3 regions of the Bacillus sp. YC2 genome follow, and region 1 is predicted to be linked to each of the others. Evidence: riboswitches for the same ligand, from Rfam matches in the RefSeq annotation. Region 1 holds a riboswitch; each other region holds the start of a gene.
The links. A riboswitch is a leader RNA that binds a small molecule or an ion and turns the genes downstream of it on or off. The one in region 1 is predicted to bind thiamine pyrophosphate.

Region 1 (6,349 bases):
CTCCGTCACCTTCATTTCCTGCTGCGCAGACGACCAGTACGCCGTTTTTCACGGCATTTGTGACGGCTTCTTTCAGCTCCGGCACATCGCTCGGTCCGCCGAGTGACATGGAAATAATATCAGCCTTTTGTTCAACCGCATAATTAATGCCGTTAATAATCCATTCATATTTTCCGCTGCCGTTTTGACCGCCGAGCACCTTGACGATTAACAGGCTTGCCTCTGGCGCAACCCCGGAAATTCCGCCGTTTGCATCATTAGCAGCAATCGTTCCGGAAACATGGGTGCCGTGTCCGTTATAATCGGAAATCGCATCCTCTTTGCCTCCGTCATCATCTGTAAAATTTTTACCGCCGATAATCCGATCTTTTAAATCGGGGTGGTTCGTGTCGCAGCCTGTATCAAGAACCGCGATTTTAATATCTTTGCCTTTAAACCCTTTTGCCCACAATTCTGGCGCCTTAATCACTTTAATACCCTCAGGAAGCTCGTTCACATCCATCATCTGCTCATTCGTGACATACGGGATCAAGCGCATTTCACCATTCATAAAAAAGCCCTCCTTTTTTATGTTTGCAAGTGGATACAAGGGTGTTGCTACTATTTTATGGCAGGGACCGCTGCTTGGAAAGAGTCATTTGAAGCATTTTGACAAATCAGGCGCAAACCATTGCACTAATTATTTTCAAATAAATGGATAGATTAACAGCTTTCACTGTGAATCGGCACCCGCTGACGCTATAATTGGAAATGGGAAAGGAGAAGAGGTATGAAACTAAATGAAGCATTATACGAATATTTTTCAGGACAGGTTGATCAAATTGCAAAAGATTGGATCGACACAATGGAAGAAACAGACCCCAATTCGATCTATTCCTTGACGAATCCGGTTATGACAGAAGAACTGCTTGAGCAGGATAAAGAATTTTACCGGCATATTAATAACATGTATATCAAACCGGAAAAGGAATTTTTGGAAGAGTTCGAACGGTGGGTGATCGAGCTTGCGAAGGACCAGAAGCATTTAGACACACCCGTTCAATATGTGGTCCGTGAATTTATGAGAAACCGGACGCTGTACAAAAGCTATTACGATGCGTTTGCCGATTCTCACGAGTCTTTGTTTGCACGGGGAGAAAGGAAGAAATGGGAGGATTTAATCGTTCAAGTATTTGATTTTACCATTTATACGTTTGTTGATCATGCCGAGCATAATTCGAAAATGCAGCTGAACGCGCAGCGGGAAATGATATTAGAATTAAGCTCGCCGGTCATCACACTCAGCAAACGCACGGCCCTTTTGCCCCTTGTCGGCGATATCGACACTGAGCGGGCTAAATTTATTCTTGAAAACACGTTGAGCACCTGTGCAGACAGGCGTGTCGAGCATTTGTTAATCGACTTGTCGGGCGTGGTGGTCGTGGATACGATGGTGGCGCACCAAATCTTTAAATTGATTGAGGCGCTTAATTTGATCGGAGTCAAATCGACCTTATCCGGAATCAGGCCGGAAATCGCCCAAACGGCCGTTCAGCTCGGTATTAATTTCTCAAATATCACGATTAAGTCAAACTTGGCTCAAGCGCTTAATTATAATCAGTGACAGAAGCGTACATAACAAAAACAGGCTGCCGAATCGTCTCCGGCAGCCTGTTTTTATAAAAAGAATAAAGAGACAGTATAACTTGCGCCAAATAATAAAAGGACGAGCAGGAAAAAGAACCAGTCGCCGCCCCGCACAGTCACGGTCCTGTAAAACGTACGGTTTCGGCTGCCTGTAAAACCTTTTGATTCCATTGCGATGGCTGTGCGTTCTGCTTTCCGGATCGCACCTGCCAAAAGCGGAATGGTATAGCGTGTAAAAGCGGACAGCTTTCCTTTCAGGCCGGATTCAGTCACAGCGCCTCTGATTCTGTGCGCCTGCCTGATGATCCGGATCTCGTCTTTCAGAAGAGGAAGAAACCGAAATCCGGCGATAATGCCGTACGCAAGCTTCGGCGGCAGCTTGCACTGCTGAATGAGACTCAGCATAAACAGAATCGGATCGGTTGTGAAAATAAACATCATCGACAAAGCAGAAAAACATAAAATGCGAAAACCGATCGAAATGCCGAGCGCCGCGTTGTCACTGTTGACGGAAATAGGACCCAGCCGGAACAGCAGGTTGCCGGCAGTTGTCGGGACGTTTCCGAAAACGGCCGCTGTCCATAAGCAGCCGAAGGCAAGAATGAAAAACGGAACCGTAAACAGAAGCCATTTTTTCAGCGGAATCCGGCCTGCCGTTATGACACCTGCCACGATGATAATGTAAAACAAAGCGGGCGTATATGGATTATAAATAAACGACAGCATCACGACACAGCAAAGGACAGCCGCCGCTTTTATCGTCGGGTTAACAGCTTGCAGCCGGTGATTCATGTCTCTGCCCCCCATCTTGTCTCATCCATTCATACTTCAGCGGCAAAGCCAGCTTTGCCTGTTCAACGAGCTCGTGCCGTTCAGAAAACAGAAAGTCAGGTGACCCATAGTAAACCAGGTTCGTATCATGAAGCACAAGGATGCTGTCGGCATAGTCGGAGACAAGCTCCATATCGTGTGTCACCATTAGAACCGCCGTTCCTTCTGCCTGAATCTCTTGAAGCATTTGCATACATTCACGCGCCGTTTTTGCGTCTTGGCCGAATGTCGGCTCATCAAGCAGCAGCATTTTTACATCGTGCATCAGCATTGTCGCAACGCTGAGCCTGCGTTTCTGTCCTTGGCTTAACGAAAACGGATGATACGAGACATAGCGCCGGAGTCCGAACCGGGTTAACAGCTGAAGGGCTTTCTCCTTCACTGCTTTATGACGTTCAAAGCCGAATAGCAGTTCATCCATGACTGTGTCAGTGACAAACTGGTGCTCAGGATTTTGGAATACAAATCCCATGTGGCGCCGCAGCTCTTTTTCAGAATAGGAATCAACCGGTCTCCCGTCTATTTCAATCAGTCCGCTCTCCGGCCGATTCAGCCGGGCAAGCACTGAGAGAAGCGTGGACTTTCCGGTGCCGTTAGGCCCGGCAATCGCAGTGATTGAGCCTTTTTTCACGGAAAAGCCCAGGTTCTGAAAAATCGGTTTCGATCCTCTTTTAAATGACAGATCATGAACGCGGAGCGCATCTTCTGAAGAAGGCTTGATCCCGCCGTTATCCGAAAAGGGAGGGAACGGCTCGTTAAAAAGGGTTTCTTTGCACAAAGTAAAAGGGAGATGAAGATGCTTCTGCAAAGTAATGACGCGCGGAATGGTTATTCCGAGCTGCGTCAGCTCATCAAGCTGAAATTGAAAGATGTCTTTTGTCAGCCCGTCCATCACTTTCCGCCCCGATTCGTCAAGCACAATCGTTCTGTCCATCCACGGCGCCCAATGATCGAGCTGATGTTCAATAACGAGAAGGCCGAAGCCTTTTTTCTTTTGGAGTTCCCTGATCAGCTGTACGAATTCACGCGCAGAATAAGGATCAAGCTGAGCTGTCGGTTCATCCAAAATAATAAGTTCAGGCTCCATTGCGATAATACAAGCGAGCGCGACTTTTTGCTTTAACCCGCCTGACAGGGAAGCGATTGTCCGCTTCTTCAAGTGGGGAATTTCGAATTTTTCCAGCACATCATCAATGATCCTGTCCATGTCTTCTTTTGCATATTGCAGATTTTCCAGCCCGAAGGCGATTTCATCCTCAACCGTCAGCATGCAAAATTGCTGATCCGGATCTTGAAACACCGCGCCGATTGATTTGGCGGCAGGCTCTGACAGATCTGAGAGGGGTGTCCCGTATAAGGCAACACGGCCTATTTGAACCGCGTCGCACGCTTCCGGATAAAGGCCGTTTAAGCAAAGGGCAAGCGAGCTTTTGCCGCACCCGCTCGGACCGAGCAATAAGGCACGTTCTCCTTTTTTTATCTGAAATGATACGTCTTGAATAATCGGTTTTTCATCCTCTTCATAAGAAAATGTCAGACGGTCAACCGTGAGAAGCGGATCAGATGCCTGCATCTTGGGTCACCTGTTTCTTTTTCTTTTTGAATGCCTTTCCGAGCGCCATTCCGTTCAGCACGCCCGTATAGGCAAGCGAGTCGCTGATCACTTTTCCGAGAAGCCCGGCAAGAATCGCACCGGAAGCAAGACGGATGATCAGCATAACTGCCAATAAACCCGGATTCAAAACAGAGTAGCCGGAAACAAACAAATCATAAATAAAGCTTGTCACAGAAGAACCCATCCCCGCCAACAGCAAAACAGGCAGGGAATAGACCCGCCAGCGTGTGGCTAAAAAGACGGCTTCCGCTCCCAGCCCCTGCGCAATTCCTATCAGAATGACCATCGGGCCTGACGGATTTCCGAGAAGGCACTCCACAAATGCGGCAATGATTTCAGAAATAAGCGCCGCTCCGGGTTTTTGAATGATGTATGCAGCAATAACCGATACGATAAACCAAATGCCGTAAATCGGTTCATAGCTCATCCGGCCGAAAAAACCGGCCGCTATATTGCTTAAGTGAGTAGACAATAAATAGATGACGGCGAATACAACACTGATGACTGACATGACAACAATTTCTCTCATTTTCCAGTTCTTCATATTTAATCTCCTGCTTTCTTGTCTGTTGGATTATCGGCTGCTATTGAATACTGACTTCGTTACAGGAAATGGCCATTCGGCTTCATCATTTTCGTTTCCCTCCCGTTTTTAAATGAAAATAAAAAACTGCATATCCAAGGGAATATGCAGCAACAGAACGAAAACGCATGGAAAATAAACCGCGCTTCGGTCAATCTGCACTTCCCCACGCTGGTATTATCCAGATCGGGTTATGAGGGATCAAAACACGCCGCAGCATGTTTTATCTCAGCCATTACAGCACCCCTAGTGCGTTTCCTATACAGTTTTTTATGATGACATCATCATAGTTGATCAATTCTGATTTGTAAACAGCTTTTCCCGGTTGAAGAGAGGAATCGGGCCGGACTGTCATTCATAAAGATAGGAAGAGGGTTTATCGCGCGCCTTTTTTTACAAAAAGGAAATGGAGGACTCCTATGTTTGTTCATACAGTGCAGTCTGGCGACACGTTATTTTCAATAAGCAGGAGATACGGATTTCCTGTTGACCGGATCAGAAGCGTCAACGGGCTTGAGGAAACGAATATTGTTCCGGGGCAAGCGCTGCTTATTCCTCTTTATGAATATACGGTTCAGCCGAATGATACGTATGCCGTCATCGCGAGAAAGTCTTATGTTTCGCAAATGCAGCTGATGCAGGCCAATCCCGCGATTTTGCCAAACCGTTTACAGGCGGGAATGAAGGTGAGGATACCTGACATCTCAAACTACCTTGCCGGCACTCTGCAATTTTATGTCATTCGGACACCTGAAGCAGACAGAGCGTTAATCAACGATTATGCACCCTATTCATCAGCCATATCGCTGTTTGAATATCATTTTGGCCCAAATGGGGATCTTCTGAATGACTTAAATGACAAAACAGCGATTGAAACCACGTGGAAAAACAGAGTGCGGCCGCTTGCCGTCATTACGAATCTGACGGGCGGGGGGTTCAGTTCTGACCTTGCCCATCAAGTGCTGCAAAATCCGTCAGCCCGGGCGAACCTCGTCAACAATATCGTGAGTTTGACCACAAGAAAGGGGTATGGCGGCGTAAACATTGATTTTGAACGGATCAGTGAAGCCGATCGTGATCTTTTCACAGGCTTTCTCCGTGAATTAAAAAACCGGCTTTCCCAGCATCAGCTTGCCTTAACCATATCGGTTCCGGCTAAAACAAGTGAAGGGGTGCCTTGGCTTCGCGGGTATGATTACGGCGGAATCGGTGCTGTCGTCGATTACATGTTTATTATGGCGTACGATTGGCACCATGCGGGCAGTGAGCCGGGAGCTGTTGCGCCTTTGACCGAGGTCAGGGAAACAATCAATTTTGCCATCAGCAGGGTGCCGAGAAGAAAAGTGATTCTCGGTGTTCCGCTGTATGGCTATGATTGGCTCATTCCGTACAAACCGGGCACCATCGGAACAGCCATATCCAATCAGCGCGCCGTTGAAACTGCGATGAAGCACCAGTCGGCGATACACTATTCGGAGCAAGACCGCTCGCCGTATTTCCGGTACACGGATGAACAGGGAAGAGCTCATGAAGTGTGGTTTGAAGACGTAAGAAGCATGAGTGAAAAAATGGTTCTCGTGCGGGAATTCGGCCTTCAGGCGATCGGAGCGTGGCAATTGACGCTCGGCTTCAATCCGGGGCCTTGGCTCTTGCGGAAATTTTTCACGATCCGAAAAATATAGCGGCCTGACCCC
Region 2 (12,325 bases), on a different contig from region 1:
TAGAAGCGGCAATTGACGGAGCGCAAGGTGTTCTGATGAACATCACAGGCGGCACAAATCTGAGTCTATACGAAGTACAGGAAGCTGCGGATATCGTCGCATCTGCATCTGATCCTGACGTGAATATGATTTTCGGTTCAGTAATCAATGAAAATCTGAAAGATGAAATTGTCGTGACTGTCATCGCAACAGGGTTTATTGAACAGGAAAAAGACGACTCAAAACCGCAGCGCCCGACATTAAACCAAGGGTTAAAATCACAAAACCAAAATGCTGCTAAGCGTGAGCCAAAGCGTGAAGAAACGCAGCAGCATCAAAACACGGCAAACCGTCATACATCACAGCCGGCGGATGATGCCTTGGATATTCCGACATTTTTAAGAAACCGCAACAAACGCGGCTGATTTAAAAGGACAAAACCACATGGTTTTGTCCTTTTTCTTTCCTCTATAGACTGATTTCTTCCCCAGATCCTCCGATTCATATACCAAAAAAGAATCTTTATCCCTATGTATAAAACATGACCATTGAATTATTTTCAGTTTCATATGGCTTTCTGACAGAATACGACAATATCTGAATTGAAGATTGTCTACATTTAACGTACAACATCGAAATGACAAACGATTCCATTTTTGAAGGAGGGAAGACAAAATTACATTATATTTCTAAATAAGGGGGAATACGATTGAGGAAAAAAACGAGAAACAAGTGGACAGGCTCCGTTTTAAGCGTCATTGTCGTCAGCTCACTGCTTTTTCCGGGTGCAGCCGGAGCGAACAGCACACATGCAGCTGCTTCTTTAAAAGAAGAACTCTCTTCCTCGAAGTCCATCCAGCATAAGATTTCTGATTCGGTCAAGAAACGTTTTGAAAAGAGTGATAAGGTCACGTTTCTCATTAAATTCAAAGAGCGGGCTGATACGAAAAAAGCTGCCAAGACGGCCGAAAAGAAAGCCGAGTCACATTCGCTTTCAGCAGCGAAAACAGAATATCAAAAACGTTCGGCCGTTGTCTCTTCTTTAAAGGTAACAGCTGATGATGCGCAGCAAAATATAAAAAATTACTTGGAAAAACAAAAAAAGAAAGGCAAGGCAGACCATATTCATTCCTATTATATTGTCAACGGAATGGCTGTCCGTGCTTCGAAAGAGGTAATGGAAAAAGTCGCTTCATTTCCTGAAGTAGAAAAAGTGCTCCCGAATGAAAAGCGTCAGCTGACAAAATCATCCGCACCTTTTCAAATGAAGAAAAAACAAAAAGAAATCAAAGCAAAAGGCGGTATCGAATGGAACATCAGCCAAATCGATGCACCTAAAGCCTGGGCTTTAGGCTATGACGGAACCGGTACGGTTGTGGCATCCATTGATACCGGAGTTGAGTGGGATCACCCGGCATTAAAGGAGAAATACCGCGGCTATGATTCTAAAAATCCCGCTCAGCCGAACCATGACATGAACTGGTATGATGCCGTTGCCAAAAAAGACGCTCCCTATGACGACCAAGACCACGGCACTCATGTGACCGGAACAATGACGGGGTCTGAACCTGACGGCTCAAATCAAATCGGCGTGGCTCCCGGCGCAAAATGGATTGCGGTAAAAGCTTTCTCGGATGACGGAGGGACAGATGCCGATATTTTGGATGCCGGTGAATGGGTGTTGGCGCCAAAAGATAAAGACGGGAAGCCGCATCCTGAAATGGCTCCGGACGTTGTGAATAATTCTTGGTCTGGCGGTTCAGGAATTGACGAGTGGTACAGAGATATGGTCAACGCGTGGAGAGCGGCTGATATTTTTCCGGAATTCTCTGCGGGAAATGAAGACTTGTTTACACCTGGAGGACCGGGGTCGATTGCCAATCCCGCCAATTATCCGGAAGCATTTGCGACAGGTGCTACCGACAGCCAAAAGAAACTCGCTGATTTCTCACTTCAAGGCCCTTCACCGTATCATGAAACAAAACCGGATATCTCGGCTCCGGGAGTCAATATCCGTTCATCGGTGCCGGGGGGAACATATGAAGGCGGCTGGAACGGAACTTCGATGGCCGGGCCGCATGTGGCTGCAACAGCGGCTCTGTTGAGGCAGGCGAATGCCTCTATTACGGTCGATGAAATGGAAGACGTCTTGACTCGCACAGCAGAAAAGCTGACCGATTCCGCCTTTCCGGATTCGCCGAATAACGGTTACGGCCACGGTCTTGTCAATGCATTTGACGCCGTTTCGGCTGTAACGGACGGGATCGGAAAAATAGAAGGGCAGGTGTTGACAGCAGGTGAAGATAACGAACCGCCTGTATATCAGCATGATCCTGTCTCGGAAGCTTATCAAGGCGCGAGTCTTCCGTTAACTGTCACGGCGGAAGACAATGTGGGCGTTACGAAGGTTACGCTTTCCTACCAGTTTGATGAGGGAGATTGGAAAACGATCACCGCGGTGCAAAAAAGCGGAGATGAAAAAAAAGGAACATATCAAGCGGAAATCCCGAATGTAATGGCCAAATCAGTAAGCTACAAATGGACGATAAAGGACTTTGGAGGTCATTCGGCGGAATCTGACACGTACCGGGTCACTGTCAAACCAAGCATTACAGCGGGCTACAAAGAGAATTTTGAGTCGCAGCCCGCAGGATGGTCAAGCTATGGAACACAAGATCAATGGGAATGGGGCGTTCCGGTTTCAGGCCCCGGTGCAGCAGTCTCCGGAGAAAAAGTATTTGCGACGAACCTGGCTGGCCCTTACGCCGATTCGGCCAACATGAATTTAGTGATGCCTCCGATTCAAGTGCCGGATGACGGGCGTCTGTTCCTTCAATTTAAAAGCTGGCACACGCTCGAAGAATTTTTTGATTACGGATATGTGTTTGTACTTCCTGAAGGGAAAACGAATTGGGAGCAGGCGGCCATTTATAACGGAGCTTCGGCAGGCTGGACTGATGAAGAAATTGATTTATCGGCATATAAAGGCCAAAACATTAAAGTCATGTTTAATTTGCAGTCCGATGAAGTGGTAAATGAAGACGGATGGTATATCGATGATGTCAGCCTCTCAGCCGACTCTTCCGGCAAGGTGAAAAAAGCTAAACTCGGTATACAAAAGCCGTCCGGCAAACTAAAGAAAAAGGCTGTTAATCCTAAAAAAGCGAAACCGGCGGCAAAATCAGCAGGAAAAGCTGTAAACCGCGGAACAAACCTGCTTCCGCTCAGAGCGCAAGTCAGTGTTGCCGAGACGGGAAAATCCGTTTATTCAGACCCGGCAAGCGGCAAATACACCCTTTCTCATAAAGCGGGCAGCTATACGCTGAAAGCGGAGGCTTACGGGTATCAGCCACAAACAGAAAAAGTCTCGATACAATCAGATCAAACGGCACAGGCAGACTTCACGCTGGAAAAAATGCCATCCGGCACGTTAAAAGGCACGATCACCAATCAGTCAACGGGAGAACCGGTGAAAGGCGCCGCGCTGTATGTCATCGAGGATGCCGCAATTGAACCGGCGGTTACGAATGACAAAGGGGAATATTCACTTCAGGTGTACGAAGGCTCCTATACGATCAAAATCGCCGCAAAAGGATTTTACAACAACGAATTTTCTGTTGATGTGAAAGGGAATGTCACCCAAAACTCCGAATTAAAGCCGTATATCGGCTATGAAGGCGAAATTGCCTATGATAACGGTGTGGAAGAAGCCGCCATGTCGTATTTTGAGGCAGGCAGCAAATCTGCGGTTAAGATGACGCTCGCTGACGGAAAAGACCTTGGCATGCTGACAGGAGGACTGTTTAAATTTTGGGGTGAAAACTGGCCTGCCCCTGGCGGCACGGAATTTCAAATAGAAGTATATGACGCATCGGAAAAAGACGGTGCGCCCGGTAAAAAAATCGCCGGTCCTTTCAAAGCGGAAGCGCTCAGAAACGGTGAATGGACAAAAGCCGACCTCAGCTCAAAAGGAATTGCGGTCGGTAAGGAATTTTATCTCGTCTTCGTACAGACGAAACCCGATCCTTATTCGCCGGGATTGTCAGCCGATGACGGAAGCCCGTATTCAAACAGAAACTGGCAGTACATCGGCGGCAGCTGGTCAAAATCGGATAAATCTGACGGAAACTATATGATCCGCGCTTTGGTTGACTATGAAGCGGCAGTGCCTGAGATTACTTCTCCGCAGGACAAATCATTTACAAATCAAGAGAAACTTGCGGTAAAAGGGACCGCTTCTCCGGGGACGGCTGTCCGTCTTTACAACGATGAAAAAGAAGCCGCTGAAACAAAAGCCGGAGCAGACGGCACCTTCCAGGCTGATGTATCGCTTCATAAAGGAGCCAACCGCCTGACGGCATCAACGTCAACCGACAGGGGATCAACAGACGCTTCCGGCCCTGTCACGGTGATACTTGATCAGGACAAACCGGATTTGACGATCGATAATCCGAAAAACGGAGATAAAACAAATAAAGAAACCGTGACTGTAAAAGGAAAAGCTGCCGATGATTATTTGAAGTGGGTGAAGGTGAACGGCCAAAAAGCTGAGGTGAAAGACGGCTCTTACCAAGCCCGAATTCTTCTGGAAAACGGCAGCAATGAAATCAAAGTCACGGCAGCGGATGAAGCGGGAAACAAAACGACGAAAAAGACGGTTATCAATGCAAATTACACCGCCCCCGTTATTTCTGGGTTAGTTCCCGGAGAGGATAAAACATTAAAAGCCGGAGAATCAGTGAAAATCGCTTTCTCCAGCGGAAAGAAATTAGACGCCACGTTTGTCATTCGTCTTCCGCTGACAAATGCGCGTGCAACTACTCAAAACGCAACGGAGCTTCCGCTGAGAGAAATTTCTCCGGGAAGATATGAAGGATACTGGACGGCCGCCTCTTCAATTAAAGCGAACGGAGCAAAAATTGACGTTATCGTAAGAGATGACTATGGGAATGAAACGAGACAAACGGCGAAAGGAAAACTTTATATTAACGAGTAAAGAAGAGCGCTGCCTTTAGAAGGGCAGCGCTTTTTCAGATGATCCGAACCTAGCAAAATGCCCAAACAGGCATCCTCGACAAATAAAACGGTTATCCCTTAAAAATTGTACTTTCCCCTCAACATTAATTGACAGACTTTCCCACAGAGCTTGCTTTATACTTATGAAACAAGAGAGAGAAACAGGTATGTAAGACAAAAGAGGAGAGGGGTCAGATGTGAAAATCTATCTGGATGTCATTTGGCTGTTGAACTTTTGTTTTGATTCTCTTTTGCTTTTATTGACGGCCTTTATTTTAAAACGCCAGGTAAAGAAAAGAAGAGTGGTGGCTGGGGGCTTGATCGGTTCAACGATTGTGCTGCTGATGTTCACCCCTGTTTCGCCGCTTGTGGAGCACCCAGCGGGAAAAATGGTATTTTCAGTTTTCATCGTGCTTACGGCTTTCGGATTTAAACGGTTTCGGTATTTTTTACAAAATTTGTTTGCCTTTTATTTCGCAACATTTCTCGTCGGCGGGGGAATGATCGGTGTTCATTCGTTATTGCAGACAAAATCAATCGTGCAGCATGGCGTAATGGTGACAAGCCAGACCGGGTTCGGTGATCCGATCAGCTGGATGTTTGTCGTCATCGGATTTCCCGCCGTGTGGTTTTTTTCGAAAAAAAGAATTGAAGAGATCGAAACAAAATCCATTCAGTATGATGAACTTGTCAGGGTGCAGGCTGAATTCGGCGGACAGACAATCCATGCGAAGGGATTGGTGGATTCGGGAAACCAGCTGTACGATCCGCTGACGAAAACGCCGGTCATGATTCTTCATATTGATAAGTTTGCCCCGCTTCTCGGGGAAAAGGAAACAGACATTATCAAAACCGCCAGTCCGCTTGAGGTGATCGAACAGCTGGATAATACGTTCCGCCACGCAGAAAAACTCAGACTGATTCCGTACAGGGGCGTCGGCCAGGACCATCAATTTTTACTCTGTTTGAAGCCGGATTACGTGACCATTTTAACAAAAGACGAAATGATCGCATGTGAGAAATGCCTGATCGGAATCAGCACGAGACAATTATCGGCAGACGGTGAATTTGACGCGATCGTTCATCCGAAAATGCTGACAGGAAAAGCGGTGAAACATGTATCCTGATATAAAAGTCTGTTACTAATCATACTCAATCCGCATTGTATTTAGAAGGGGGAGGAAGATGAAAAAACTTAAGCTGCGTTTGACATATCTTTGGTATAAATGGCTGATGAAACTCGGGCTGAAAAGTGATGAAGTTTATTACATAGGGGGAAGCGAAGCACTGCCGCCGCCTCTGTCAAAAGAAGAAGAACAGGTGCTGCTTTTAAAGCTGCCGAGCGGGGATCAGGCGGCACGCGCTATTTTAATTGAAAGGAATTTACGCCTTGTCGTATACATCGCCCGTAAATTTGAAAACACGGGCATTAATATTGAGGATTTGATCAGCATCGGGACAATCGGTCTGATCAAAGCGGTAAACACCTTTAACCCGGAAAAGAAAATAAAGCTTGCCACCTATGCATCACGATGCATTGAAAACGAGATTTTAATGTACCTGCGCAGAAACAATAAAATCCGTTCTGAGGTATCCTTTGATGAGCCGCTTAATATTGATTGGGACGGAAATGAACTGCTGCTTTCAGATGTGCTCGGAACAGATGATGATATTATTACAAAAGATATTGAAGCAAATGTGGATAAAAAGCTTTTGAAAAAAGCGCTTGAGCAATTAAACGAGAGAGAAAAGCAGATCATGGAACTGCGTTTCGGGCTTGTCGGAGAAGAAGAAAAGACGCAAAAAGATGTAGCCGACATGATGGGAATCTCCCAATCCTATATTTCCCGGCTTGAAAAACGGATTATAAAAAGACTGCGAAAAGAGTTTAACAAAATGGTGTAAAAAAATTTCCATCAGCCAACCCTTACTGCTGTAAGGATTGTCTTGGACAGATGTTTTTTTCTGTAAAATGAAAGTGCATATTTTTCCCACCCGAGGAGATACTTAACGTTGTACAGCAGCTCCTGTTGGGAGGGAAAAACGTGTCAAGAAATAAAGTCGAAATTTGCGGGGTGGATACCTCCAAATTACCGGTGCTCAAGAATGAAGAGATGAGAAAGCTATTTAAGCAATTGCAGGATGAAGGCGATGATTCAGCAAGAGAAAAGCTGGTAAACGGCAACCTGCGCCTTGTCTTAAGCGTCATTCAAAGGTTTAACAATAGAGGAGAGTATGTTGATGACTTATTTCAGGTCGGCTGCATCGGACTAATGAAATCCATTGATAATTTTGACCTAAGCCATAATGTTAAGTTTTCAACATACGCTGTACCGATGATCATCGGAGAAATCCGCAGATATTTGCGTGATAACAATCCGATCCGCGTCTCAAGATCGCTGCGTGATATCGCATATAAAGCGCTTCAAGTAAGAGAGCGGTTAATCAGTGAGACAAGCAAGGAGCCGACAGCAGAGGAAATCGCCAAAGTTCTTGAAGTGCCCCATGAAGAAATTGTGTTTGCTCTTGACGCCATCCAAGATCCGGTGTCGCTGTTTGAGCCGATTTATAACGACGGCGGTGATCCGATTTACGTCATGGACCAGATCAGCGATGAGCGAAACAAGGATACACAATGGATTGAGGAGCTGGCTTTAAAAGAAGGCATGAGAAGGCTGAACGAACGGGAGAAAATGATTTTGCGCAAACGCTTCTTTCAGGGAAAAACTCAAATGGAAGTGGCTGAAGAAATCGGCATATCCCAAGCTCAGGTTTCGAGGCTCGAAAAGGCAGCCATTAAACAAATGAATAAGAACATCCATCAATAACGGGAAAAGCCTTTAAAACAAATGTTTTAAAGGCTTTTTTCGTGTCTCCGGTTTACGTATGAAAAAAAGTCATGTATTCTAATCTGTAAAAGTTTTAAGAAAATTGAAACATATTTGCAGGAGGGAGCGTAATGATTTTACAGCTTGACCGCGTGTCATTAAAAAGAAACGGCAAATGGATTCTGAAGGATATAAACTGGCATGTTGAACAAAATGAAAACTGGGTGCTGTACGGATTAAACGGTGCCGGCAAAACAGCTTTGTTAAATATGTTATGCTCATATTACTTTCCTACTTCAGGAGAGATGCAGGTGCTCGGCCATCAATTCGGAAAAACAGAGCTCGGTGATAAGCTCAGAAGAAAAATCGGCCTTGTGTCAGCCGGGCTTCAGCATAAACTATACCCCGCGGATTCCGCATTTGAAATTGCTCTCAGCGGTGCGTACGCATCTATCGGTTTATACGAAACGCCGAGTGAACAAGTGAGGGAAAAAGCGATCGGGCTTTTGAAGGATTTGGGCGCGATCGGTTACGCGGACAGGCGCTATGAGACCTTATCTCAAGGAGAAAGACAAAGGGCGCTGATTGCCCGTGCCCTTATGGCAGATCCTGAACTTTTAATTTTGGATGAGCCGGTGACAGGGCTTGACTTTATGGCGAGGGAAAAACTGTTAGATACGATTACATATATCGCCGGAAAAGAAAATGCGCCGTCAATCCTTTACGTCACCCATCATGCTGAAGAAATTTTACCGGTATTTGATAAAGCGCTGCTTATAAAACAAGGAGAAGTGTTCGCCTCAGGCGGGATACGGGATATGCTTTCTGATGAACGGCTTTCTGCCTTTTTTGACATACCGGTCAGCGTGATGTGGAACAATGACCGTCCGTTTTTAACACGGGCGAAAGAAACGTCATCCGTGTGAAAAGTGAATACATTTCATCCTGGGGGTGCTGTCCGGCAGCTGAGAGAGGCGTGTGTCTCAACCCTTAACAGACCTGATCTGGATCATGCCAGCGGAGGGAAGCGGTGAAAAAAGCGGAGGAAGCGGCGGTTTACATATTGCCGAGCCCTGTGCGTTTTTTTAAAGCCGTTTCATTCGTTGAAACGGTTTTTTCTATACAACAAGAAGGAGAGATTTCCATTGGATCAACTCAATATGATATTACAAAAAGCAGATGAGCAGCAGGCTGATTTAATCAGTATCGCCAAAACTTTAATCTCCTTTCCCACACCGGCGCCGCCCGCAAGAAATACGAAAACCGCGCAGAAATGGGTTGCCGGGTTTTTAAAAGAGATGGGCTGTTCTGTCGATATATGGGATGTCTACCCCGAAGATCCGAACGTAGTCGGTGTGTTAAAGGGAACCGATTCCGAACATTATCAAAGCCTCATTCTAAACGGCCACATTGACGTAGCCGAAGTAAACGGGGAAGACTGGGACTCGGACCCGTTTCAGCCTCTTATAAAAGACGGCATGTTAATCGGACGAGGCGCTTCTGATATGAAAGGCGGGCTGGCGTGCGTGCTTTTTTGCCTGAAGCTGATTCATGAAGCCGGTTTACAACTGCCTGGCGATCTGATTGTGCAGTCGGTCATCGGCGAAGAGGTGGGTGAAGCGGGGACGCTTGAATGCTGCAGACGCGGTTATCATGCGGACTTTGCGGTTGTCGCGGATACGAGCAGCCTGCATATCCAAGGCCAGGGCGGAGTGATTACCGGCTGGATAGAAATCAAAAGCGCAAAAACGTTTCACGACGGAATGAGGCGCAATATGATTCACGCGGGCGGCGGCACATTCGGGGCAAGCGCGATTGAAAAAATGGCGAAGATCATCGGCGCCCTCGGAGAGCTGGAACGCCACTGGTCGGTAATGAAAAGCTATCCCGGCTTTACGCCCGGCACAAATACGATCAATCCCGCCGTAATAGAAGGGGGAAGACACGCCGCCTTTGTCGCGGATGAGTGCCGCTTATGGATTACGGTTCACTTTTATCCGAACGAAACACATGAACAAGTGTCGGCGGAAATTGAAGACTTTGTAAACCGAATCAGCGACAGTGATGTGTGGCTGAGGGAAAACAGACCGGTTTTCAAATGGGGCGGCTCTTCAATGATTGAGGACAGGGGCGAAATTTTTCCGGCGCTGGAAATAGATCCTGATCATCCGGCGGTTTGTGTTTTGGCAGCATCGCACCGCGCCGTCAAAAAGGAGGAGCCCGTTACAGATGTATCACAAACCGTAACAGACGGCGGCTGGCTTTACGATGCCGGGATTCCGAGCGTCATATACGGGCCGGGCGACCTGAAGAATGCCCATTCCGTAAACGAGGAAGTGTCCGTTGAGGAGCTTATTGAGTATACGAAAATCATGCTGAGATTTATCATTACATGGTGCAGCCGCAAAAAAGATTGCCCGGCTTGACAAGGTTCGGCCCGACCGTTCATATAATAAGAAAAAGAACGGTAAAGGACGTGATCCGGATGATCAGCATTTCTGAATTTCAAATAAAAGATGTGGTGAACGTTTCGAACGGAAAAAAACTCGGAAGCATCGGTGACATCGATATTAATGTGACAACGGGTAAAATTCAGGCGATCATTTTAGGGGGCAGCGGAAAAGTTCTCGGTTTTTTCGGAAAAGAAGAGGAAATGGTCATTCCTTGGCGAAATATAGTTAAAATTGGGGAAGATGTCATCTTAGTGCGTGTAAATGAACCAAAGGGCTCTGCGTGATCAGCCCTTTACTTGTAAAATGCCGGAAATCTCAATGTTTCCGGCACATTTATTTTATTCATTTTAAAGTCAGCCGCTAAACGAATGCTTTAAATTGTGGTAAAATGATTGGGAAATTACGCTTTTTTAATGTTTGTCGAAAGGTTGGATCCTCATGAATACATATCACCCGTTTAGTCTTACCACCCCCTCGGCACTCATGATACAAGACTGGAACCGTGTGAATCAGCATAACACAAAGGTCATCGCCGGATTTACAACGAAAAACGGCGGTGTCAGCAATCCGCCGTATGAATCGTTAAATACTGGATTGCATGTCCGTGACGAAGCTTGTGATGTCGTTAAAAATCGTGAAATCATCGCGTCTTTATGCGGCTCTGAACTGGATTCTTGGGTATTTGCCGATCAGACACATGAAAACCGCATTCAAAAAGTGACAGCCGGGGACAGAGGAAAAGGAGCGAGGGACTACTCCGCTGCATTTCGCAGGACGGACGGGCTCTACACGAAAGATAAAGGCGTCTTTTTGGCTCTGTGTTTTGCCGACTGTGTGCCATTGTATTTTTATGACCCTGTGAATTCTCTTATCGGCGCTGCCCATGCCGGATGGAAGGGAACCGTTAAACAAATTGGGCGCATCATGACGGAACGCTGGGCAGATCAGGAAGGCTCCCGTGTATCTGATATTCACGCTGTCATCGGCCCGTCCATCAGCGGCGGATGCTACACCGTAGATGACCGTGTCATCAATGAAGTCCGGGCGCTGCCTTTTTCGGCTGAGTCAGCCGTATGTGAAACGGGCGCAGGCCAATATAAGCTCGACTTAAAAGAGGTCAACCGTCTTCTTCTGACACATTGCGGCATTCCGGAAGAAAACATTTCTGTCAGCGGTTTATGTACGGAAACAGAGCGTGATCTTTTCTTTTCACACCGCCGCGACAAAGGAAAAACGGGACGCATGATGTCCTTTATCGGAATGAAGGAGGCATAAGTAATCTTGCGTGTTGCTGATCAATTACGACATATAAACGAACGAATAAACGAAGCATGTAACAGATCGGGCCGAAGCCCTGAGAATGTGACCATCATCGCTGTTACAAAATATGTATCAACAGAAAGGGCTCAGGAGGCCGTTGATGCAGGCATTACAAGCCTGGGAGAAAATCGGGATACCGAGCTGGTCCGCAAGCAGGATGCCATCACGGGGAATCCGGATTGGCATTTTATCGGCAGTCTTCAGTCAAGAAAAGTGAAGTCTGTCGTTGACAGCGTATCTTATATTCACTCCTTAGACAGACTGTCATTGGCAAAAGAGATTGAAAAACGCGCTTCACATAAAGTGCGCTGTTTAGTGCAGGTGAATACATCGCTTGAACCGTCTAAGCACGGTATGAAAACAGAAGAGGTCATCCCCTTTATCCGGGAGCTTTCAGGATTTACAAACATCTCTGTAGAGGGGCTGATGACGATGGCTCCGCTGACAGACGAAAAAGACAGGATCAGAGCCTGTTTTCGGGAATTACGGGATCTCCGCGACCGCGTGCAGGAGCTGAACCAGACGAACGCACCGTGCCGGGAGCTCTCCATGGGCATGTCAAATGATTATGAAATTGCTGTTGAAGAGGGCGCTACATTTATCAGAATAGGCTCCTCATTAGTCGGAAATGAAACAGGGGGTGTTAACAAATGAGCATGAAAAATAAACTGAAAAACTTTTTCTCCATGGATGAGGAAGAGTATGAGTACGAATATATTGAAACAGAGC
Region 3 (12,325 bases), on a different contig from region 1:
TCCGCAAATGGCGGTGGTTGTCAGTTTCACAATGATATCATCAGGCTTTTGGATTTTCGGCGCATTGACTTCTTTCACTCTGACATCTTTAATGCCTTGATATGTGACAGCTTTCATTCTTCATACTCCTCTGTTAGTTATATGGTGTAGCGAATGTCCCGAGCCGATTCGTATTGTCTGGAAACAGTTTGAGGCCTGCGATATCAACCGCGGTTTGGGCGGATTTTAAATCCAGTGCAAATTGTTTTTTCGTATCAGTTGGAGAAAGCCAGCCTTTTTTGATCATGAGCTGTGTGAGCTCGCCGTGCAATTGAATAGCCGTATCCAATTGAGTGCGCAAGACTTGCCTGAGTTCTGGGGTTGCGGTTTCAGTAATTGCAATCGCGTAATCTTTAATCCCGCTTTTTACAGAAAGCAAAAATTCAAGAGCGAGAGCTGAGTCTGCAAGATCGGGCATGCCTATTGAGTTCTTGGGGTCTAAAAAATCGTTCAATGCAATTCACCTCCGGTTATTGTCGGCGCCTTTTTGTAAAAGGTCTGCAATTCTTTAATATCTTTTACGGACTGCTGTACGTTTTTTTCCATAAGCGCTCTCAGTTCTTGATCAAAGACTAAACCTTGCATCATTTTTGATTTCAGTAAAGAGACGGTTTTTATATTCATGATTTCATGGGTATCGACAGTTTCATGATAAGCTAAGCGGTCATGTTCCATATGGTTCACCTCCTGATTTTCTGTATTTTTTGCTTCACGCGAAGCTTTTATGCGAAATGGGCTGTTATACTTGAGAAATAAAGAGGTGACTACGTTGAAACAGATTATCGCAATGGGGGGCGGAGGTTTTTCGATGGAACCCGATAACCTTTTGCTTGATCAATATCTTTTAGAACAGTCGGTGCGATCAGAGCCGAAAGTTTGTTTTTTGCCGACGGCAAGCGGCGACGCGGAAAACTATATCAGACGTTTTTATCAGGCATTTCAGACGCTTCAGTGCAAGCCGTCCCATTTGTCCTTGTTTAAACCGCCTTCTTCACATATCAGATCCTTTTTGATGGATAAAGATATTATTTACGTTGGCGGCGGCAATACGCGAAACATGCTTGTGCTTTGGAAGGAGTGGGGGCTTGACCGCATTCTCCGTGAGGCATGGAAAAACGGTATTATATTAGCGGGTCTGAGCGCCGGGGCAATCTGCTGGTTTGAAGAAGGGGTGACCGATTCAATCGGAGAGCTGACAGCGCTAAAAGCTTTAGGGTTTTTACCGGGCAGCTTTTGTCCGCATTATGATGGGGAAAAGAACCGCAGGCCGGCGTATCATCGGCTCATTTCTGAAAAAAGGCTTCAGGGCGGCTATGCAGCTGATGACGGCGCTGCGCTTCACTATATAGGCGATCAGCTGTTTCGTGCTGTTTCTTCCAGAGCGGATGCCGGGGTTTATCGCGTTTATGGAACAGGAGAGAGCGTCGAAGAAACAGAGCTGAACATACTTAAATTATCTGAATGTTGATAATATGCTTTTTTTTGTGAGAACATTATGTTACGATGAAAGCGAAATGAATAGTTACTGGGGGTGCCCCTTGGCGGGCTGAGAGAGAAGCGGCTGCTTCTTAACCCTTTGGACCTGATCTGGTTCGTACCAGCGTGGGGAAGTAGAGGTTTTATTATTGTTGATGAAAGACAATAATAGTTTCTTTTCTGACTGCAAAACCGGGTTCTCAATTGAGCCCGGTTTTTTTGTGCTGGTGCTGAGCTTGATTCTGTTATTCGAATTGATAAAGGAGAGATTTGTATGCAAAATCAATCAGTACAGCAAGCGAACATTTCCATTATGTCGAGTTTTTCAGGAAGCAAAAAGGTATACACGGAAGGTTCAACACCTGATATTCAAGTCCCGATGAGGGAAATCAGCCTGAGCCCGACAACGGGATCATTCGGTGAAGAGGAGAATGCGCCTGTCCGTGTTTATGATACGAGCGGGCCATATACCGATCCGAATGTGCAGATTCATATACATGACGGCCTGAAACCGCTTCGCACCAAATGGGTTGCCGGACGCGGCGATACGGAGGAGTATGAAGGACGGGCCGTTAAACCTGAGGACAACGGTTATAAGAAAGAAAACAGGGCTGCTGCATACCCCGGTTTAAAACGGAAACCGCTTCGTGCTAAATCGGGAAAAAATGTGACGCAAATGCATTACGCGAGAAAAGGAATCATTACACCGGAAATGGAGTTTATCGCGATCCGTGAGCATGTCTCACCCGAATTTGTCAGAGAGGAAGTAGCGAGCGGCCGGGCGATCATTCCTTCTAACGTAAACCACCCTGAAAGTGAACCAATGATTATTGGGCGGAACTTTCACGTGAAAATTAATGCGAATATCGGAAACTCAGCTGTCACATCCTCGATTGAGGAAGAAGTGGAAAAAATGACGTGGGCGATTCGCTGGGGAGCCGATACGATGATGGACTTGTCCACGGGGAAAGACATTCATACGACACGGGAATGGATCATCCGCAATTGCCCTGTGCCGGTAGGAACGGTGCCGATTTATCAGGCGCTTGAAAAAGTAAACGGTGTTGCGGAGGATTTAACATGGGAGATTTACCGTGACACACTGATTGAGCAGGCGGAGCAGGGAGTGGATTATTTTACGATTCATGCCGGTGTTTTGCTTCGCTATGTGCCGTTAACGGCAAAACGCACGACGGGAATCGTGTCACGCGGCGGGGCGATCATGGCGCAATGGTGTCTGGCACATCATCAAGAAAGCTTTTTGTATACCCATTTTGAAGAAATCTGTGAAATCATGAAGGCATATGATATTGCATTTTCTCTCGGTGACGGTCTGCGTCCGGGTTCAATTGCCGATGCGAATGATGAGGCCCAGTTTGCCGAATTAGAGACGCTTGGAGAATTGACGCAGATTGCGTGGAAGCATGACGTTCAAGTGATGATTGAAGGACCGGGGCACGTGCCGATGCACAAAATTAAAGAAAATATGGACAAGCAGCTGGAAATCTGCAAAGAAGCGCCTTTTTACACGCTCGGTCCTCTGACGACTGATATCGCTCCCGGCTATGACCATATTACATCAGCAATCGGCGCTGCGATGATCGGCTGGTACGGAACGGCGATGCTTTGTTACGTTACGCCGAAGGAGCATTTAGGACTGCCGAATCGTGATGATGTAAGAGAAGGCGTGATTACTTACAAAATCGCCGCTCATGCGGCAGATCTTGCCAAGGGGCATCCGGGCGCGCAGATGCGTGATGACGCACTTTCTAAAGCGCGGTTTGAATTCCGCTGGCGCGACCAATTTCATTTGTCTCTTGACCCTGAAAGAGCAATTGAATACCATGATGAAACCTTGCCGGCTGAAGGCGCAAAAACGGCTCACTTCTGTTCGATGTGCGGGCCGAAATTTTGCAGTATGAGAATTTCACAGGATATACGGGATTACGCGAAGGAGAAAGACCTCAGTGAAACGGAAGCCATTAATGAAGGGTTAAAAGAAAAAGCAAAAGAATTCGTGAAAACGGGAAGCCATTTATATCAATAAATGAACGGATGAAGATGGAGGGTGTTCCATCTTCATTTTTCTTTTAGAAAAATATTGACCGGCGAAGCGGCGGAATGCTTTGCTCAAAGCGGAATACGTTTTCTGGGTCATATGTCGTTTTTACTTCGCGGAGGCGCTCAAAATTGTCTCCGTAATATGTTTTTGGCCAGTTTCTGATAGCTAAATCGGGCCAATTCACGTAGTCTCCCATCGTTTCTTTGGAAAGAGCAGTTCTCAGCTCCTCAATCCAGCGGACATTTTGTCTTTTTTCTTCAGGTGATGTCCAGTTCGTTAAATATTCCTGAGCAATGATTGCATCACGATAAAAAAATGCCGTCTCGTCGGGGGCGATTCGTCCGGCTGCCCCGCCGAGCGATTGCTGCCAGACGCTTGCGTTTTGATTCGGTGCGTGCTGTAAAAAGTGTTTAACGGTTGAAATCGCATGTTTTGATAATGGCTTTTCGATGAAAGAGCCTGAACGTTTTTTCTTTTGCGGCTGATTGCCTCCCGGGCTGTTAAAAAAGGCAGCTGCTTCGTTAAACGGCACTGTTTTTACCATACCGCTTGTCGGTTTTCCTGCTTTTAGCAAAGGTTTTAACAATTCTTTTAACTCTGTTTTTGTCCCGACAAATTGTCCGAGAGCCTCTATGCGGTTTACTTCCTCGGGCCAAAACTCAATGGATGAGGTAAGCCGTTCATCCGTAAAAGGAGCCCAGTGCTGCCACGCATTAAAAACTTCCTCAAAATCCTTCCATCTCCAAGTGATAGAAAAAATAGACACTCGAGAAATCGGCACTGCTTCAAACGTCATGGACGTGACAATGCCGAAATTGCCTCCGCCTCCGCCCTGAGACGCCCAGAATAAGTCAGGGTGCTCCGAGCGGCTTGCCGTTATCAATTCAGCGCCCGTTTTTTCGTCTGCTCTGATCATCTCGAGCTTTAAGAGGCGGTCGCAAGTCAGGCCGGCAGTCCTTGTTAAATATCCAATTCCCCCTCCAAGCGTTAAACCCGTGAGTCCTACATTTGCAATATTTCCCGCAGGAAGTGTCAAGCCGTACCGCCAGAGTGTCTGATAGACTTCCCCCAATTCGGCGCCCGCCTCTATTGTAGCCAGCTGGATGTTCTGATCGACCTTTATTCTGTTCATTTCACTCAAATCAATGACAAGGCCGTTATTTAAAAGGGAGAAGTTCTCATAGCTGTGTCTGCCGCCTCTGATGCGGAAAGGCACATTGTTTTCGCGCGCCCACTTCAGCGCATTAACGGCATCTTGTTTGTTTTGGCAAAATACAATGATGCTGGGATACCTTTGCAGACTTAGGTTGAAATTTGTTCTTGCCTCGTCATAGTCCGGGTCATCCCGCGTCACGATTCGTCCGGTAAGTTTTGTCTTTTCCATACTCTCACTTCTCTTTCTATCATTATCTATTAATGTTCTCAGCTTATGCGGGAGAATAAGAGATCGTATAAGGAAAAGGCCGCGAAAGTTCAGAAGACGCGGCAGTATTTTAAAATATAGTTGACAGATAGGTATTATATGAATTAACATGATCAGTACATATTTCCAAACTGTGGCTGATCGGATCACCGAAGGCTCTTATCTTTTAAACAGATAAGGGCCTTTTTTGCGTGAAAGGCCCTTGAATGAAAAACGGAGGGATGACATTTGGGTTTGAAAAAGGCGTCAACTGTTCGGAAGAAGAGTAAAAAACGAAAAAAGTACAGAAAACGAACATTGAATTTTGAGGTGCTTGTGGAGAAAAACAAACGGGAGATTATGAGAAGTGCGGATCAGATGGAGGAGATCTATATAAAAATTGATGAAAAGCATACGGGGGTTCGATAAGGATGGAGGGGAAGGCATTGAAGAAAAAAGCAGCAGGCATCATATTTGCGCTCTCAATTTCCGTATTTATATCGGGATGCGCATTAGGAAGCTCAGGGGAAGAAGAGCGGCAGCCATCGGCGGATAAAAAGGAAGAATCAAGTATCGCCCGCGCACAGAAAAAGGAATTTAAAGCGGTTGATATGGCGGCGCTTCCCGCTAAATCTAAAGCCAGAAAAGATACATTTGTTGCAGGCATATCTGCGCCCGGCGGGGTTTTTTTACCGTACTTTTATGAAAACGGCTGGGACGGAAATGCGACTGATCCTATTTTCGAGTCATTAGTCAAATTGGATAAAACGGGGAAACCCGCTCCGGCGCTGGCTGAAAGCTGGGATATTTCTAAAGATCAGCTTACCTATACGTTTCATTTGAGAAAGGACCTTGTTTTCAGTGACGGGTCGCCTCTGACTGCAAAGGATGTCGCGTTTACATTAACGCTGCTGCATGATCCGGCGTATGCGGGCTATGAAGATATCACAACGGCGTATATTAAAGGCGGCAAAGCTTACAAAGAAGGAAAAGCGAAGTCGATAGAGGGCATTCATATCATAAATGACAGAACCATCAAGATCACTACTGAAAAAGTCAGTTCGAAATCGCTGCTTTTGTTAGGGGGGCAGGTGCTGTCTGAAGCTTATTACGGAAAGGATTATCAGTTCGGCAAACTGGACTATTTAAAAGAGCTTTATTCAAAACCGCTCGGAGCAGGCCCTTATCAATTCACAGAATATATTCCGGGACAGGAAATACGTTATCAAGCGAATGAACACTATTATTCCGGGAAACCGAAAACAGAAAAGCTGATTTATAAAATTATCGACCCTTCAACCTCTCTTCAGCTTTTTGAAACGGGTGATCTTGATTATGCCTCTTTCTCACCTGATGACGATACGGTCGAGCATTTAAAGAGTCTTGGTTTTGCGAATGTAAGCGTATCTGTCGTGAATGACTATGGGCTTGTTTATGTCAATCATAAGCGCCCGCCGTTTCAGGACAAAGAAGTTCGCCAAGCGCTCATTTACGGGCTGGACCGCCAAAAAATCGTCGATGTCCGCTTTAAACGGTACGGAGAGGTCGCAAATGTCCCTGTGTCCCCAGTTTCATGGGCATATCATGACAAAGGCGTGAACCCGTACAAATTTAATCCGGAAAAAGCAAAGGAGCTTCTCGATCAAGCCGGTTGGAAAACGGGAAAAGACGGCGTGCGTGAAAAAAACGGCAAAAAGCTTGAGATCAGCTATTACACCTCAAAAGCCGATGACGATTTTATCCCGATTGCGAAAGAAAATTATGCTGACATCGGAATTTCATTAAAGCCGGAAGTCATGGATTTTAATACAGAGGTCGCAAAAATCAATGACAAACATTATGATCTGGCCGCTGTTTCCACCTCGCAAATTCTTGATCCGAACGACACGGTGGAAAAGCTGGCATCCGATCATCCTAACAATGTGACGGGATATTCCAATCCGAAGGCGGATCGGTTAATAGAGAAAGGAGCCGGAACGCTCGATATCAACAAAAGAAAAGAGATTTACCGCCAGCTTTATCAGGAGCTTGGAAAAAACCCGCCTTACATTTTGGTTCATTACCGTCAAAGCGCAAGGGCGGTCAGCGGGAAAATACAGGGGCTTGAACCGGATAATTATTCGGGAATCAGTTCGAGTCTGCCAAACGTTTCAATTAAATAGATAACGTGTGCAAATACCCGGTGCAGGCTGGGTATTTTGCCTTCTGGGGGAGGAAAAGGCTTTTATGAAACGGTATGCCGTCCAAAGGTTCATTCAAATGCTTGTGATATTATTCGGTACGTCCTTTATCATTTTTTTCTTATTTGCCATGCTGCCGGGCGATTATATTGATTCAAACGTAAACCTGACTCCTGAAAGAGCCAAGGAATTAAAGGCGCTTTACGGGCTGGATCAGCCCATATGGCAGCGTTATGTGACATGGCTCGGCAATGTTCTCACCGGAGATTTGGGATTCTCTTTAAAATATCAGGAGAACGTCCTTTCATTGCTTCAGAAATATGTATGGAATTCATTTTTTGTGGCGTTTTTTTCTTTGCTGCTGACTTGGTCTGCGGCGATGGTAACGGGGGTCGTATCAGCTGTCAGAAAATATTCTTGGTTTGACGGACTCGTTACGTTTTTTGTTTTTGCTTCGATGGCATTTCCGTCTTTTTTTATCAGCCTGCTGTTCATCAAATGGTTCGGCGTTGATTTGAAGTTACTGCCTGTCGGGGGAATGATTGATACCGGAAGCACGAGTTCGGGCTTTTCGTATGTGCTTGAAGCCGTTAAGCATATGATTTTGCCGGTTGTCATTTTATCTATGCTTGGAATCGGCTCGCTGACAAGATATTTTCGCTCAGGCATGCTCGACGTCATCAGGCAGGACTATATCAGAACGGCGAGAGCAAAGGGTTTGAAAGAGCGCACCGTGATATGGAAGCATGCGTTGAAAAATGCGCTCATTCCCGCCATCACCCTTCTTGCTTTTGAACTTCCGGGCCTGTTTTCCGGGGCAATTATTATAGAACAGATTTTCAGCTGGCCGGGTGTCGGGCGTATTCAGCTGGAGTCGGTGCATTATCGGGATTATCCCGTATTGATGGCATTCACCCTGTTTTTGTCTTGTTTGACGATCGTGGGGAATTTTTTGGCCGATATCGCTTATGCCGCGGTTGATCCGCGAGTCAGGCTGAAATAGGGGGCGTTGAAGATGAAAAAACAAAAAGACATGCCGCCGTCCCTTTGGAAACAGACGTACCGCCGATTGCTGCATAATAAATTAACGGTTGTCAGTCTGCTTTTCTTATGTTTTATGTTTTTACTGTGTTTTATTGGTCCATCCTTTTCTCCATACATAACAGATCGGACCGATATTTCAAATGCCAATCAGCATCCCGGAGTTCACCATTGGCTGGGCACCGACCAATACGGGAGAGATGTGCTGACAAGGCTGATGCTGGCGGGGCAGATTTCTCTGACTGTCGGGCTTGCTTCCATGGTTTTGTCTCTTGTTGTCGGGTCTTTGCTTGGAGCGCTTGCCGGTTTTTATCGCGGCGCGGCTGATGTTATCATCATGCGTCTCGCAGATATGCTGATGTCCATTCCCGGCCTGCCCCTGCTTTTAATATTAGCCGCGGTTTTGTCGGAGTGGAAAGTTCCCTCTGAATACAGGCTGTATTTGATTATGATGATGTTAAGTTTGATCGGCTGGCCCAGTTTGGCGCGGCTTGTGCGCGGACAAATTTTATCGCTGAAAGAGCAGCCGTTTATGATGGCAGCGGAGGTTCTTGGACTAAGTGATAAACGGAAGATTCTGTATCACTTGCTTCCCAATACGCTCCCGTTATTGATGGTGGCGGCGACACTGCATGTTGCCGGCGCGATGCTGAGTGAATCAGCGCTTAGTTTTCTTGGGCTCGGCGTTGCTCCTCCTACCCCTTCTTGGGGGAATATGATGGAAGCCGCGAACAATTTTATGGACTTTACATTACGGCCTTGGTTATGGATACCGCCGGGAACGGCTATTTTTCTGACCGTCGTGGCGATCCATATGCTCGGAGACGGTTTGAGGGATGCGTTCGATCCTAAAGTGAAACGGCAGGTGAAAATGAAATGAGAAAACCGCTTTTAGAAGTAAAACATTTGAAGACGGCTTTTTATACGGATGAAGGGGCAGTAAAGGCTGTTGATGATGTCAGTTTCACCGTTCACGAGGAAGAAACGGTTTGTATTGTGGGTGAATCCGGCTGCGGAAAAAGCATGGCATCTTTGTCCATCATGCAATTGGTTCCTGAAACGGGAAAAATCGAGCGCGGGGCAGTACATTTTTCCGGGCGGAACTTATTGGAATTAAAACAAAAAGAAATGCAAAAAGTGCGCGGCTGCGAAATCGGCATGATCTTTCAGGAACCGATGACATCATTAAATCCGGTATTTACAATCGGTGAACAGCTGACAGAGCCTCTTCGGGAACATTTACTGCTGAGTAAGAAAGAGGCTTGGCAGAAGGCAGTTGAACTCATTTCGTTAGTGGAAATCCCTCATGCAGAACAGGTGATGCACCGGTATCCTCATGAGCTGAGCGGAGGCATGCTGCAGCGCATCATGACGGCCATTGCTCTCAGCTGCGATCCGAAACTGATTATTGCCGATGAGCCGACAACAGCGCTTGATGTAACCATTCAGGCGCAGATACTGGATTTATTGCGGGATGTGAAAAAACAATTTCAAACGTCCATTTTATTAATCACACATGATCTTGGTGTTGTCGCTGAAATGGCTGATTATGTGATCGTCATGTATGCGGGAAAGATCGTGGAAGAAGGACCGGTTGCGGAGCTGTTCTCCGATCCGAAGCATCCGTATACGAAAGGGCTGCTGGCAGCAAAGCCGGTCATAGGGCAGAGGAAGGACACTTTGTATACCATTCCCGGGCAAGTACCGGAATTGGCAGATTTGCCTGTATCGTCTTGTTATTTCGCTGATCGCTGCGAATACAGCACAGACATTTGCCGGAGAAAAAGCCCTCATTTTACTGAGTTTGAGACCGGACATAAGGCGGCGTGCTGGCTGTACAGAGAGGAGAAAGCAGATGAGTGATCCATTATTGGAAGTCAACGGACTGAAAAAATATTATGAAGAGCAGGCAGGAATAAGAAAGACACACACACGGCCTGTGAAAGCGGTGGACGGGGTCAGTTTTACGATAGGGAGGGGAGAAGTCTTCGGTTTGGCTGGAGAATCGGGAAGCGGCAAATCCTCAATCGGGAAAACGATTTTAAGGCTTCAGGAAAAGACCGGAGGAGACGTGTATTTTCAAGGACGTGACGTGTTCAGAATGAATCGTAGGGAGCTGAAGAAGTTCAGATCGGAAGCTCAGCTGATTTTTCAAGATCCGTTTAGTTCTTTAAACCCCCGGCGCCGTATCGGTGAAGCGATTGGCGAAGCGATGATTGAGCATCAATTGGCGTCAAAACGAGACGCGCGTGACAAAGCGGCGGAGGTCCTTGAGGCTTGCGGTCTTTCTTCTCATTATATCGACCGGTATCCGCATGAATTTTCCGGCGGACAGCGGCAGCGGATCGTTATTGCGAGGGCCATGGCGCTTGAGCCTCAATTTATCATTATGGATGAACCTGTCGCGGCGCTGGATGTCTCAATCCAAGCTCAAATGATTAATTTGTTCAGCAGTCTTCAAAAAAAACACCAGCTGTCCTATTTGTTTATTTCTCATGATTTAAGTGTAGTGGAGCATTTATGTACAAAAATCGCCATTATGTATTTAGGGACGATCGTGGAATACACATCAAAGGAGCAGCTGTTTTCACGGCCGCTTCATCCCTATACACAAGCGCTGCTATCCGCTGTACCTATTCCTGATCCCGGAGCGAAAAGGGAAAGGATAATGTTAAAGGGTGATATTCCAAGCCCTTCCGATCCGCCCTCAGGCTGTAAGTTTCGTACGAGATGCCCGGCTGCCAAGAAAATTTGCGCTGAAAAGAGTCCGATATTAATCGATAAGGGACATCAGCATTATGCCGCATGCCACTTTGTGTAATTGAGAAACGCTTGTTTTTATTGATAATAGAGCAGAAAGAAACCTGCCGAAGGAATCAGCAGGTTTTCTTTTTTATTCCTTTTCTGGTTGTAACGGCAGGCCGAGACCTTCGGCAACACGTCTGCCGTATTCCGGATCGGCTTTATAAAAATGGCCGATTTGGCGCAATTTGATTTCTTCTTTTTCTACAGGTTTCATCGCCCCGACGATATTGGCCACAAGGCGCGCGCGTTCTTCCTCGCTCATGAGGCGGTACAGGTCGCCGGCTTGTGTGTAATGATCGTTATGATCATAGCTTACACTGTCTGCGAAGCCTGATACAGGATAGGCCGCCTGCTTATCTTCAGGAGACTCTTTCGGACCGCCGAAGCTGTTGGGCTCGTAATAAACGGAGCCGCCGCCGTTATTGTCAAAACGCATTTGACCGTCGCGCTGGTAGTTTTTCACTTCATTGCGTGCACGGTTAATCGGCAGTGCCTGATGGTTTGCGCCCACACGGTAGCGATGTGCATCATGATAAGCAAATAAACGGCCTTGAAGCATTTTATCAGGTGAAACGTCGATGCCGGGGACTAAAGTTCCCGGAGAGAATGTCGCCTGTTCCACTTCTGCAAAGTAGTTTTCCGGGTTGCGGTCAAGGACCATGCGGCCGACTTCGATAAGCGGATAGTCTTTTTGAGACCATACTTTTGTGACATCAAACGGATCGAAGCGGTATGTGTTTGCATCTTCTAACGGCATAATTTGCACATATAATTTCCATGCAGGGAAATCGCCGTTTTCAATGGCATTGAACAAATCTTCTGTATGGTAATCAGGATTCTCACCTGCAAGCTTTGCAGCTGTATTGACATCAAGGTTTTTCACGCCTTGTTCTGTTTTAAAGTGGTATTTGATCCAGACGCCTTCGCCTTCAGCGTTTGTCCATTTAAAGGTGTGGCTTCCGAAACCGTGCATGTGGCGAAGGGTTGCCGGAATGCCCCGGTCTGACATCAGAATCGTTACTTGATGCAATGATTCAGGTGACAGTGACCAGAAATCCCAAACAGCCGTCGGGTTTTTTAAGTGTGTTTTCGGATCTCTTTTTTGTGTATGGATAAAGTCAGGGAACTTGATGGCATCGCGGATGAAGAACACGGGCGTATTATTTCCGACGATGTCGTAGTTTCCTTCTTCTGTATAAAATTTAACGGCAAAACCGCGCGGATCACGCACTGTGTCACTAGAGCCGAGTTCACCGGCAACTGTTGAGAAACGGATAAACAGCGGTGTGCGTTTTCCGACTTCAGACAGAAAATCAGCTT

Region 2: linked by a shared signal. The riboswitch ahead of KY305_RS05855 (acetylornithine deacetylase) and the one ahead of KY305_RS14115 (ECF transporter S component) in region 1 are both predicted to bind thiamine pyrophosphate.
Region 3: linked by a shared signal. The riboswitch ahead of thiC (phosphomethylpyrimidine synthase ThiC) and the one ahead of KY305_RS14115 (ECF transporter S component) in region 1 are both predicted to bind thiamine pyrophosphate.

The regions. Positions count from the first base shown of each region.
Region 1 covers NZ_JAHXDO010000008.1:113,268-119,616, forward strand. The annotation lists gene KY305_RS14095 (S8 family peptidase) at 1-550, opposite strand, end outside; gene KY305_RS14100 (STAS domain-containing protein) at 770-1,603, shown strand; gene KY305_RS14105 (energy-coupling factor transporter transmembrane component T family protein) at 1,657-2,418, opposite strand; gene KY305_RS14110 (ABC transporter ATP-binding protein) at 2,393-4,030, opposite strand; gene KY305_RS14115 (ECF transporter S component) at 4,017-4,616, opposite strand; TPP riboswitch at 4,802-4,913, opposite strand; gene KY305_RS14120 (glycoside hydrolase family 18 protein) at 5,075-6,337, shown strand.
Region 2 covers NZ_JAHXDO010000002.1:171,987-184,311, reverse strand. The annotation lists gene ftsZ (cell division protein FtsZ) at 1-404, shown strand, start outside; gene KY305_RS05880 (S8 family peptidase) at 689-4,975, shown strand; gene spoIIGA (sigma-E processing peptidase SpoIIGA) at 5,193-6,122, shown strand; gene sigE (RNA polymerase sporulation sigma factor SigE) at 6,181-6,900, shown strand; gene sigG (RNA polymerase sporulation sigma factor SigG) at 7,041-7,823, shown strand; gene KY305_RS05860 (ABC transporter ATP-binding protein) at 7,955-8,749, shown strand; TPP riboswitch at 8,761-8,866, shown strand; gene KY305_RS05855 (acetylornithine deacetylase) at 8,984-10,249, shown strand; gene KY305_RS05850 (YlmC/YmxH family sporulation protein) at 10,309-10,560, shown strand; gene pgeF (peptidoglycan editing factor PgeF) at 10,715-11,551, shown strand; gene KY305_RS05840 (YggS family pyridoxal phosphate-dependent enzyme) at 11,558-12,250, shown strand; gene sepF (cell division protein SepF) at 12,247-12,325, shown strand, end outside.
Region 3 covers NZ_JAHXDO010000003.1:282,852-295,176, reverse strand. The annotation lists partial or broken gene KY305_RS08195 (alcohol dehydrogenase catalytic domain-containing protein) at 1-117, opposite strand, end outside; gene KY305_RS08190 (spore coat protein) at 134-493, opposite strand; gene KY305_RS08185 (spore coat protein) at 490-714, opposite strand; gene KY305_RS08180 (Type 1 glutamine amidotransferase-like domain-containing protein) at 809-1,507, shown strand; TPP riboswitch at 1,557-1,665, shown strand; gene thiC (phosphomethylpyrimidine synthase ThiC) at 1,790-3,562, shown strand; gene KY305_RS08170 (FAD-binding oxidoreductase) at 3,606-4,961, opposite strand; gene KY305_RS08165 (FbpB family small basic protein) at 5,229-5,408, shown strand; gene KY305_RS08160 (ABC transporter substrate-binding protein) at 5,411-7,141, shown strand; gene KY305_RS08155 (ABC transporter permease) at 7,206-8,162, shown strand; gene opp4C (oligopeptide ABC transporter permease) at 8,175-9,080, shown strand; gene KY305_RS08145 (ABC transporter ATP-binding protein) at 9,077-10,063, shown strand; gene KY305_RS08140 (ABC transporter ATP-binding protein) at 10,056-11,021, shown strand; gene katA (catalase KatA) at 11,094-12,325, opposite strand, start outside.